Linked DNA regions of Methylotuvimicrobium sp. KM2. The protein of the gene in region 1 binds, or shares a complex with, the protein of each later gene. Links are inferred from orthologs where the notes say so. Each region holds a gene or a part of one and is shown on either strand. Other genes may lie near its edges.

Evidence for each region.
Region 2: the proteins of tsaD (region 1) and tsaB are in contact, whole or in part, in a solved structure (PDB 4WQ4), measured with the Escherichia coli proteins. The link is inferred for Methylotuvimicrobium sp. KM2 from one-to-one orthologs.
Region 3: the proteins of tsaD (region 1) and tsaE are in contact, whole or in part, in a crystal structure (PDB 6N9A), measured with the Thermotoga maritima proteins. The link is inferred for Methylotuvimicrobium sp. KM2 from one-to-one orthologs. Residues at the interface, in WP_004082750.1 of Thermotoga maritima: Cys10, Asp11, Arg49, His50, Leu82, Gly84, Gly135, Gly136, Glu154, Thr155, Leu156, Asp157, Asp158, Ser159, Glu162, Asp165, Lys166, Arg169, Leu170, Tyr175, Lys213, Thr214, Leu217, Tyr218, Gln221, Arg222, Asn324; in WP_004082108.1 of Thermotoga maritima: Leu37, Gly38, Lys46, Lys57, Val59, Lys60, Ser61, Thr63, Phe64, Thr65, Leu66, Met67, Val69, Pro71, Tyr82, Arg83, Leu84, Asp86, Asp88, Phe89, Asp93, Ile128, Asp130, Glu131, Arg134.

Annotation. Positions count from the first base shown.
Region 1 is NZ_CP150634.1:98,091-101,057, reverse strand. The notes cover bases 1-2,807. They hold tsaD (tRNA (adenosine(37)-N6)-threonylcarbamoyltransferase complex transferase subunit TsaD), read left to right. Parts: upstream 1-802; coding sequence 803-1,813; downstream 1,814-2,807. Other genes in these bases: folB (dihydroneopterin aldolase), read left to right, coding at 2,646-2,807; plsY (glycerol-3-phosphate 1-O-acyltransferase PlsY), read right to left, coding at 1,934-2,509; rpsU (30S ribosomal protein S21), read right to left, coding at 464-697; WJM45_RS00450 (GatB/YqeY domain-containing protein), read right to left, coding at 1-441. Also shown: more of folB, read left to right, coding at 2,808-2,967.
Region 2 is NZ_CP150634.1:3,917,198-3,920,211, reverse strand. The notes cover bases 83-2,936. They hold tsaB (tRNA (adenosine(37)-N6)-threonylcarbamoyltransferase complex dimerization subunit type 1 TsaB), read left to right. Parts: upstream 83-1,094; coding sequence 1,095-1,778; downstream 1,779-2,936. Other genes in these bases: WJM45_RS16445 (site-2 protease family protein), read left to right, coding at 2,454-2,936; WJM45_RS16450 (L-threonylcarbamoyladenylate synthase), read left to right, coding at 1,818-2,438; WJM45_RS16460 (ATP-dependent DNA helicase), read left to right, coding at 83-460. Also shown: more of WJM45_RS16460, read left to right, coding at 1-82; more of WJM45_RS16445, read left to right, coding at 2,937-3,014. UniProt on the Escherichia coli protein: Required for the formation of a threonylcarbamoyl group on adenosine at position 37 (t(6)A37) in tRNAs that read codons beginning with adenine.
Region 3 is NZ_CP150634.1:2,639,847-2,643,006, reverse strand. What follows is about bases 126-3,125. They hold tsaE (tRNA (adenosine(37)-N6)-threonylcarbamoyltransferase complex ATPase subunit type 1 TsaE), read left to right. Parts: upstream 126-1,388; coding sequence 1,389-1,862; downstream 1,863-3,125. Other genes in these bases: WJM45_RS11200 (N-acetylmuramoyl-L-alanine amidase), read left to right, coding at 2,399-3,125; WJM45_RS11210 (NAD(P)H-hydrate dehydratase), read left to right, coding at 126-1,389. Outside these bases: more of WJM45_RS11210, read left to right, coding at 1-125; more of WJM45_RS11200, read left to right, coding at 3,126-3,160. UniProt on the Escherichia coli protein: Required for the formation of a threonylcarbamoyl group on adenosine at position 37 (t(6)A37) in tRNAs that read codons beginning with adenine.

The DNA.
Region 1 (2,967 bases):
TAAAACGGCTTTAATTTTTGCACTAACAATAGCCATATCGGCGCGGCCTTGCATTTTATTCCTCAGCAACCCCATCACTTTACCCATATCCTTAACCGATTCGGCACCGGATTGCTCAACCGCTTCGGCAACCATTTCATCAATTTCCTGCTCGGTTAGTGCCTGCGGCAGATAGTTCTGAATCACCAAAATCTCGGCTTCTTCGACCTCGACCAAATCCATGCGGCTTGCCCCTGAGTACTGCCTAATCGACTCCCTGCGCTGCTTGACCATTTTATCGAGCACAGCAATGATCTGATCATTATCGAGTTCGATACGCTCATCGACCTCGCGCTGTTTGATGGCCGCCATGATTAAACGTATCACGGCAAGTCTCGCTTTATCGCCGCCCTTCATAGCGGCTTTCATATCTTCCTTGATACGGTCTTTTAGTAATTCCATACTAATATCAATTCCGGCCGAATTATAATTGCGGACGACCGCGGCGCAGATTTTTCAACGCATAACGTTCGCGAGCCAATTTTTTTAAATGACGCTTGATCGCCGCCGCACCTTTTCTTTTACGTTCGGCAGTGGGTTTTTCATAGAATTCACGACGTCTGACTTCGGACAGGACACCGGCTTTCTCGCAAGCACGCTTAAAACGGCGAATAGCAATATCGAATGGTTCGTTTTCTTTAACTTTTACTGACGGCATTATTAATGATCCAACTGTGTTAATATTTAAAAATCGAGGGACGATAGTCCCTATATAAAAATGAACTCATTATTATACGCCCTCTTAGCATTTTTTCAAAAATCCATGTACGTTTTAGGCTTAGAAACTTCCTGCGATGAAACCGGAGTCGCCATTTATCATGCCGAAAAAGGTCTCATCAACCACTTGCTCTACAGTCAAATCGACATGCACAGCGAATACGGCGGCGTCGTTCCCGAACTGGCCTCGCGCGACCATATTCGCAAACTCGTCCCGCTGATCAAACAATGCATGAACGAAGCCGGACTAACGAGCCGAGATATCGGCGGTATTGCCTATACAGCGGGGCCTGGACTAATGGGCGCCTTGCTAGTCGGCGCGGCTACGGCAAACAGCTTAGCCTGGGCTTGGCGTAAACCGGCGATCGCGGTTCACCACATGGAGGGACACTTACTCGCGCCAATGCTGGAAAACAATCCGCCGTCATTTCCATTTCTAGCCCTGTTGATTTCGGGAGGCCATACGATGCTGGTCGAAGTTACAGGTATTGGCCGATATCGCTTATTAGGAGAATCGCTCGACGACGCTGCCGGCGAAGCCTTCGATAAAACCGCCAAAATGCTCGGCCTGGGTTATCCCGGAGGCCCCAAACTATCCGAACTAGCCAAACGCGGTACCCCACGCTTTAAATTCCCAAGGCCTATGACCGACCGACCCGGGCTCGATTTCAGTTTCAGCGGCCTAAAAACTTACACAATGAATGCATTGCACGACACAGCGCAATCCGATCAAGACAAAGCCGACATCGCCTTCGCATTTCAGACCGCCGTTGCTGAAACATTGAGCATCAAATGCAAGCGCGCACTACAACAAACCCGATTGGATAAACTGGTCGTGGCCGGCGGCGTCAGCGCTAATTCGGCCATTCGTCAATCTTTGACGGAAATGGCCGACAAAGAACAAGCCCTAATTTATTTTCCACGACCTGAATTTTGCACAGATAACGGTGCAATGATTGCCTATGCCGGTTGCCAACGATTGATGGCCGACCAACACCAGGGAAGCGTTATATTTGCACGCGCGCGCTGGCCGATTGAAGAACTGCCGCCGGTTTAACTTGCTATACCTTTCGCACTTCAAATTTCGGCATTGCTTAAGGAGGCGCCGAAACCCTCGTCAAACACACCTGAACTGCTAACTAAAAATTATAAGTAAACCGAACGAACCCCAATTGGTTTAGCTCTCCTCGCCGGCCAGTAGCCTCTGTATGTTACTTTTATGACGCCACAATAATAATACGGTCATCAACACACAAGACCCGACCAGACCTGGACTCTCGACAATATACCATGCATAAGCGGACGATAAGCTCGATGCAATCAAAGCCGATAAAGACGAAATCTTGGAAATTTTATAAATTAACAGCCAAGTTGCGATAACCGCGAAGCCTAATACCCATGAAAAACCCAGCAATACACCAACCGATGTCGCGACCCCTTTACCGCCTTTGAATCCAAAAAAAACCGGATACAAATGCCCAAGAAATGCCGCCAAACCGATCAAGGCCAACGCATCGACAGGCATGCCCAGTATTTTTGCCAAATACACAGGCAATAAGCCCTTCAGCATATCGCCTAACAACGTGATGCCGGCCGCTTTTTTTCCGCCGATTCTCATCACATTCGTCGCCCCGGGATTTCCGGACCCCTGCTCACGAGGATCAGGTAAACCCATCATTCGACAAACAATAATCGCACTCGAAACCGAACCCGCCAAATACGCGAACAGCACAAACAACCCTTCAAGCATTATTTCACCTATCAACATAGAACTGTATTTTCCCCAATATTCAATAAATTTGATGATATTTACGGCCAATTGCTATAAATTGGCCTTATATCATTCTTATATCGATAATAACTCAACGACATAATAAACGGAAAATTCAATGGACATCATTTTTTTAGGTGGTCTGGAAATCGAAACGATCATTGGCATCTATGACTGGGAAAGAACCCAAAAACAAACCGTAGTGCTAGATATCCAAATGGCCTTCGATATTAACAAAGCAGCCGAGACCGACGATATCAAGCATGCCCTCGACTATAAGTCCGTTTCCAAACGCATTATCTCGTTTGTCGAAGCGAGCGAATTTTTTCTAGTCGAAAAATTAATCGAAGAAATTGCCAAACTGATACAAAACGAATTTCATGTACCCTGGGTAAAAATCGTATTAAACAAAAAAGGCGCCATTCGCGGAGCCAGCGATG
Region 2 (3,014 bases), 3.8 Mb from region 1 along the record:
GCTATTGAGACAAAAAATCAAATATCCGTTGTTGGTGCAGGGCAGCCGGCCGAAAGCAATTTTGTTGGATGAATTTAAACGGGCCGGTAATGCGATTTTACTGGGCACGGCTAGTTTTTGGGAGGGCGTCGATGTGCGAGGCGAGGCTTTGTCGTGCGTGATTATCGATAAATTGCCGTTTGCCTCGCCGAGCGACCCGGTCTTGAAGGCTCGACTCGGCGCGATGGAGCGGCAAGGTTTGAATCCGTTTTTCGAATACCAGATTCCGGCCGCGGTGATCGCGTTGAGGCAAGGTGTCGGCCGCTTGATTCGCGATGTCAGCGATCGCGGGGTCTTGCTGGTCTGCGATCCGCGGCTCTTAAAACGCGCTTATGGACAAATGTTTCTCGACAGCGTACCGCCGATGCGGCGAACCCGTGATATCGAAGATGTTCGGGCCTTTTTTCAAAACGAGCAGTAACGTTCGGTGAATTTGTGTGTTTGTATTTCTTAAGTGCGCGGGAATAACCTCCCTGTGGGTGTTGATGCAGCACAACTCTTATAGCTTGTTTTTACTACCATGAAGTGCATGAAGATAATGAAGTGAAGAGAATTGAGTGCTTTATGAGCTGTTCCAATATCACAGATGAACTCAATGCAGTAATACAGCGTTTTCAAATTCAGTTAATGATTAAAAAAAAATATCAAAACAAAGCCACCACTTCAGCGGTAATAATGATGATCTAGGTTGTTAATCCTAGAAAAAGCATTTTGTCCACGAAACACACGAAAATATTCAATTAGTTATACTTTTCGAGTTACTTACCTAATGAGTGATTCAAGAGGATTATGTAACCGCATGATTACTTTCGTGTATTTCGTGATTTTCGTGGACTTATTGCCGAATTTAGGTTAATGGTTAGTAACTCATTTAAATTGAAAACGCTGTATCTTCAAGTCCTTCATGCTCTTCATGGTAAAAAATAAATGACATTTTTGAAATCAGCACTCCTCCCCGTAAGCTCTGATTGCAACGTCCTGTTGCAGATAGTCTTATAAATCGATAGCCTACGCCCATTCTAATTTACTCAGAATAGTTACAACGAGCGAAATGCATGAAGTTATTGGCAGTGGATACCGCGACCGAAGCTTGTTCGGCCGCCTTATATATCGATGGCGAAATCTTGGAACGCTTCGAACTGGCGCCGCGAACGCATACGCAATTGATCTTGCCGATGATCGATTCGCTGATGGCCGAGGCGGGGCTCGTGCCTCAGGATTTGGACGGACTCGCATTCGGCCGGGGCCCCGGTTCTTTTACCGGGGTCAGAATTGCGACCGGCGTGATACAAGGTATCGCACTAGGTTTGGATTTGCCGGTCGCGCCGGTTTCGACATTGGCGGCCTTGGCTCAGGACTACTTTGGACGCAAGACCGAAGATGTTGTTTTCGTGGGAATGGATGCGCGCATGGGGGAGGTGTTTTGGGGTGTTTACCGTAAAAACGACCAGGGTTTTGCCGAATTGCTCGGCTCCGAGTCGGTAGGGTCTGCTGAAAACGTCGACTTCCCCGAAATAAAAGGCTACGGCATCGGTAGCGGCTGGAAAACCTACCGTGAAGCATTGGACGATCGCTTGAATGCTTGGCTTGCCGGCGTCGACGACACGCCTTTGCCGAAAGCCTCGGCGATAGCACTGCTCGGCGTTCGAAGTTTCAACTTGAATCAAGCCGTACCGGTCGAACAGGCAATGCCGGTATATTTGCGCGATAAAGTCGCAAAAAAAGAATCGGAGCGATAATCGGGTATAATGGCCGAATTTATTTCAAGCACGCATACTATGGCGCAATTTTTTCAAATTCATCCCGAGAATCCGCAGCAACGGTTAATCAATCGAGCAGTCGAGATCTTGCAGCATGGTGGAGTGATTGCCTATCCGAACGACTCGTCCTATGCGATTGCCTGTCAAATGGACGATAAGCAGGCGCTGGACAAAATTCGTAGAATTAGGCAATTGGACGATAAACACAATTTTACCTTGATCTGTCAAGATCTAACGCAGGTGTCGAATTTTGCCAAAATCGATAACGACGCCTATCGGTTGATCAAGGCATTGACGCCGGGGCCGTTCACTTTTATCCTGAATGCTACGCGCGAAGTGCCGCGCCGCTTGCAACATCCTAAGAAAAAAACCATAGGCATTCGGGTGCCTGATCACGCGATCGCCTCATTACTCGTGGAGACTATTGGAGTGCCGTTGTTCAGCTCGACGCTGGTCTTGCCGGGCGAGTCGTCGGCTCTAACCGATCCCTATGAAATTCGCGATCGGCTCGAGCATGAACTCGATCTCGTAATCGATGCCGGTATCGTGCCGGACGAACCGACTACAATTATTGAATGTTCGGGAAAAAATCTCGAAATTATCAGGCAAGGAAAAGGCCAAGCACCGATGCTGGACTAACCGAGAAATCCCTCTATGATGAACGAATTGTCTTTGATCCAGCGTATTATCGTCTGGGTTATTCCGGTGATTTTCGCGATTACCGTACATGAAACCGCTCACGGTTGGGTCGCCAAAAAATACGGCGACAACACCGCTAAAATGCTCGGTCGATTGACCTTGAACCCGTTGAAACACATCGACCCGGTCGGTACGATTCTTCTGCCCGGCATATTGTTATTGACCGGAACCGGTTTTATATTCGGCTGGGCAAAGCCGGTACCCGTCGATGCGCGAAATTTCAAGAATCCGCGGCAGGATATGGCCATCGTCGCATTGGCGGGTCCGGTATCGAATTTACTGATGGCTGTGGGGTGGGCGTTGATCGCTCGAGCGGGTGTGACGATCAATGTCGATTTCATGACACAGCCGATGATCTATTGGGGCATTGCGGGGATATCGATCAATCTGGTGCTGGCACTGATTAATCTGATACCGATACCGCCTTTGGATGGCAGTCGCGTCGTTTCCGGCATTTTGCCGAACCGATGGGCTTGGCAATACAACAAATTAGAGCGTTACGGTTTTTTGATATTA
Region 3 (3,160 bases), 2.5 Mb from region 1 along the record:
TACATTCCCGGTTATGAATTGATGTGCAGGGCAGGTCAATCGGTATTTGAGCGGGTCAAGGCGTTCTGTCCGGAAGCGACAAGTTGCACGATTTTTTGTGGCGGCGGTAACAATGCCGGAGATGGCTATGTGATAGCGCGTTTAGCAATTGCTGCCGGAATGGAGGTAACGGTTTATTCTGTTGTCGAGGTTTCTAGGCTTAAGGGCGATGCGCTCACGGCATATCGAGATTGCATCGATAGCGGCTGTAAAGTTGCGGGCTATGATACGAAAGCTTTACTTAGCGAAGAAGTGATCATCGATGCGCTATTAGGTACCGGCTTGGATCGTGAAGTCGAAGGTTTACATGCCGATGCGATAGCGGCCATCAATGCCAGTCGGGCTTTCGTCATTGCGGTCGATATTCCAAGCGGATTGAATGCCGATACAGGAAAAATCATGGGTTGTGCGGTCAAAGCGGATTTGACCGTGTCTTTTATCGGGTTGAAAAAAGGCTTGTTTACCGGAGATGCGCCGGATTATTGCGGAAAAGTTTATTATGCATCGCTCGATATTCCTAACGCGGTTTTTGACAGGGTCGATTGTGCCGCGCAACGCATTCGTTTTCTGCAACCACCGCGAAGAAGTCGCTGTGCGCACAAAGGTCATTTTGGCCGTGTCTTAGTGATTGGCGGTGATGTCGGTTATTCGGGAGCGATTCGCATGGCAGGTGAAGCCGCGTTACGAGTTGGTGCGGGGCTCGTTACCGTGTTGACGCATCCTGAGCACGCTATATTGATCAATAGCTCGCGGCCGGAATTGATGTGTCGAGGTGACCTCGATCCGGAGAGCATAGAGACGATCATCGATTGTGCAGATGTTCTTGTATTAGGACCCGGGTTGGGACGAAGCGATTGGTCGAAAGGTTTATTCGATGCCACGATCCGATTCGCTAAGCCAACGGTGATCGATGCTGACGGCTTGAACTGGCTGGCGGATTCGGGCCAATACGGTGACCATTTCATATTGACGCCGCATCCGGGCGAGGCTTCGCGTTTGTTGAAATGCTCGGTATCCGAAGTCGAACATGATCGTTTCGCCGCAGTAAATTCGATCAGGCGGCAATATGGCGGTATTTGTGTGCTGAAAGGGGCGGGTACATTGATTGCTAGTCACCATCATGTCGCAGTTGCCGATGTCGGTAATCCGGGCATGGCAACCGGAGGCATGGGGGATGTTCTGACCGGAGTGATTGCCGGACTATTGGCTCAGGGATTCAGCAACTGGGAAAGCGCCGAGTATGGTGTTTATATTCATGGTTCGGCTGCCGATGCGGCTGCTGTCGATGGCGGTGAGCGGGGTCTTTTAGCGACCGATTTGATGCCTTATTTGAGGCGTTTGGTAAATTAATGCAAATAAAACTGAGAAATGCCGAGACTACCGAAGCATTCGGCGCCGAGCTGTCGAGGCAGTTGCCGCATAAATGCTTGATCTTTTTAAAAGGCCAATTAGGTGCCGGAAAAACTACGTTGGTTCGGGGCTTGTTGAGGGCTTTGGGTCATCAGGGTGCGGTTAAAAGTCCGACGTATACGCTCGTTGAGGAGTATATGCCGAGTGGTCGAGCAGTTATTCATTTTGATTTGTATCGCCTCTCCGACCCGGAAGAACTGGAGTGGATCGGGATTAATGATTATTTGGATCAAGATGCGGTTTGTTTAATCGAGTGGCCGGAAATGGGCGAAGGTTTTCTGCCGGAGCCTGATTTAGTCTTGACATTGAGCGTTGTCGGGCAAGAGCGAAACCTAAAAGTGGAGACCAGCAATTTAAGCTTAAAAAACTTTTTATCTAGCGTGATAAAACAAAGACATACTGCTATACTTTAAACGAATTTATAACTTGAAGGCTTTTGAAATAGAGAAAAAACTAAGCGATTCATTGAAGTGCTTGTATTTTCAATTGCTTAGGGAAGGACAAAAAAACTGACGGTTGCGAAAGATATAAAATGCCCGTTCCTTAACGTCTAATTTCGGTGCTCAAGTCTTAAAGTTATAGAAAAGGTAATTATTCAGCATAGGTCATGTATGAGAAGGTGTCAGGCATTGATTTATAAGGCTGTCTGCAACAGGACGTTGCAGTCAGAGTTTACAGGGATGTATTCACCCAGCAACTAAATACCATAATCCATTTGCTATGATAAACAATTTTGGATTATTTAGGTGCTGGGTTCACGCGTCCTTAGAAATCAATGCCTGACGCCAACCTACCGCATGCTCTGAATAGTTACTAGAAAAGTTAAAAAGATAATGTCTGCTAATTTTAATTGAACTGGATACTTATTGAAATTAAGTCCGGAAATTTAGCGGCAAACTTTCAATGACGGGGATTTACCGTCGGTAAAATAGCAAGCTTGGGTTGGGTCATGCGTAGTTTTATCAATATGTTATTTATTGCGGTGTTGCATTTCTGGGCAGGATCGGCGTTTGCGCAACAAACGGCGGTTAATTCCTTGAAGCATCAAATTTCTTCCGATCACTCCCGGTTGATTTTCGATCTGTCGGCGAAATTTTCACATAAAGTATTTCAACTGGATAATCCCCCGCGTTTAGTTATCGACATCCGTGATGCTCGTTTAAACGGAAAACTTGAGCAACCGTCTTCCAATCATCCGTTGTTTAAAAAAATTCGAAGCGCGGTTCGTAACGATAAAGATTTGCGAGTTGTCGTCGATTTGAAAAAGAACGGAATAGCTAAGAATTTGACGATTCCGGTTAATCAATCCGGTGGCTATCAATTGATGATTGATTTTTTTGCCAAACAGGATGTTCTTGCTGCCAAGCCTCCCGTTTCACTTTCGGTTGCATCGCATCCATTGGTTTCAAAGCGAAACGCTTCGCCTAATCCTGCTAAAAGGCCTTCCGCGAGTTCCGAAGCGTTAGCTGTATCACATAATAAATCGGTGAAAAAAGCGCCGCAACGCAGCAAAGACGTTGTAATAGCGATCGATGCCGGTCATGGCGGTCAAGACCCTGGAGCAAAAGGCCCGCACGGCACTCATGAAAAAGACGTGACTTTTGCGATCGCAAAAAAATTAGCGGCATTGATCGACAGAAAGCCGGGAATGAGAGCCGTGATGGTTCGTCAAGGCGACTACTACATCGACCTGAAAAAGCGCATGAAAATT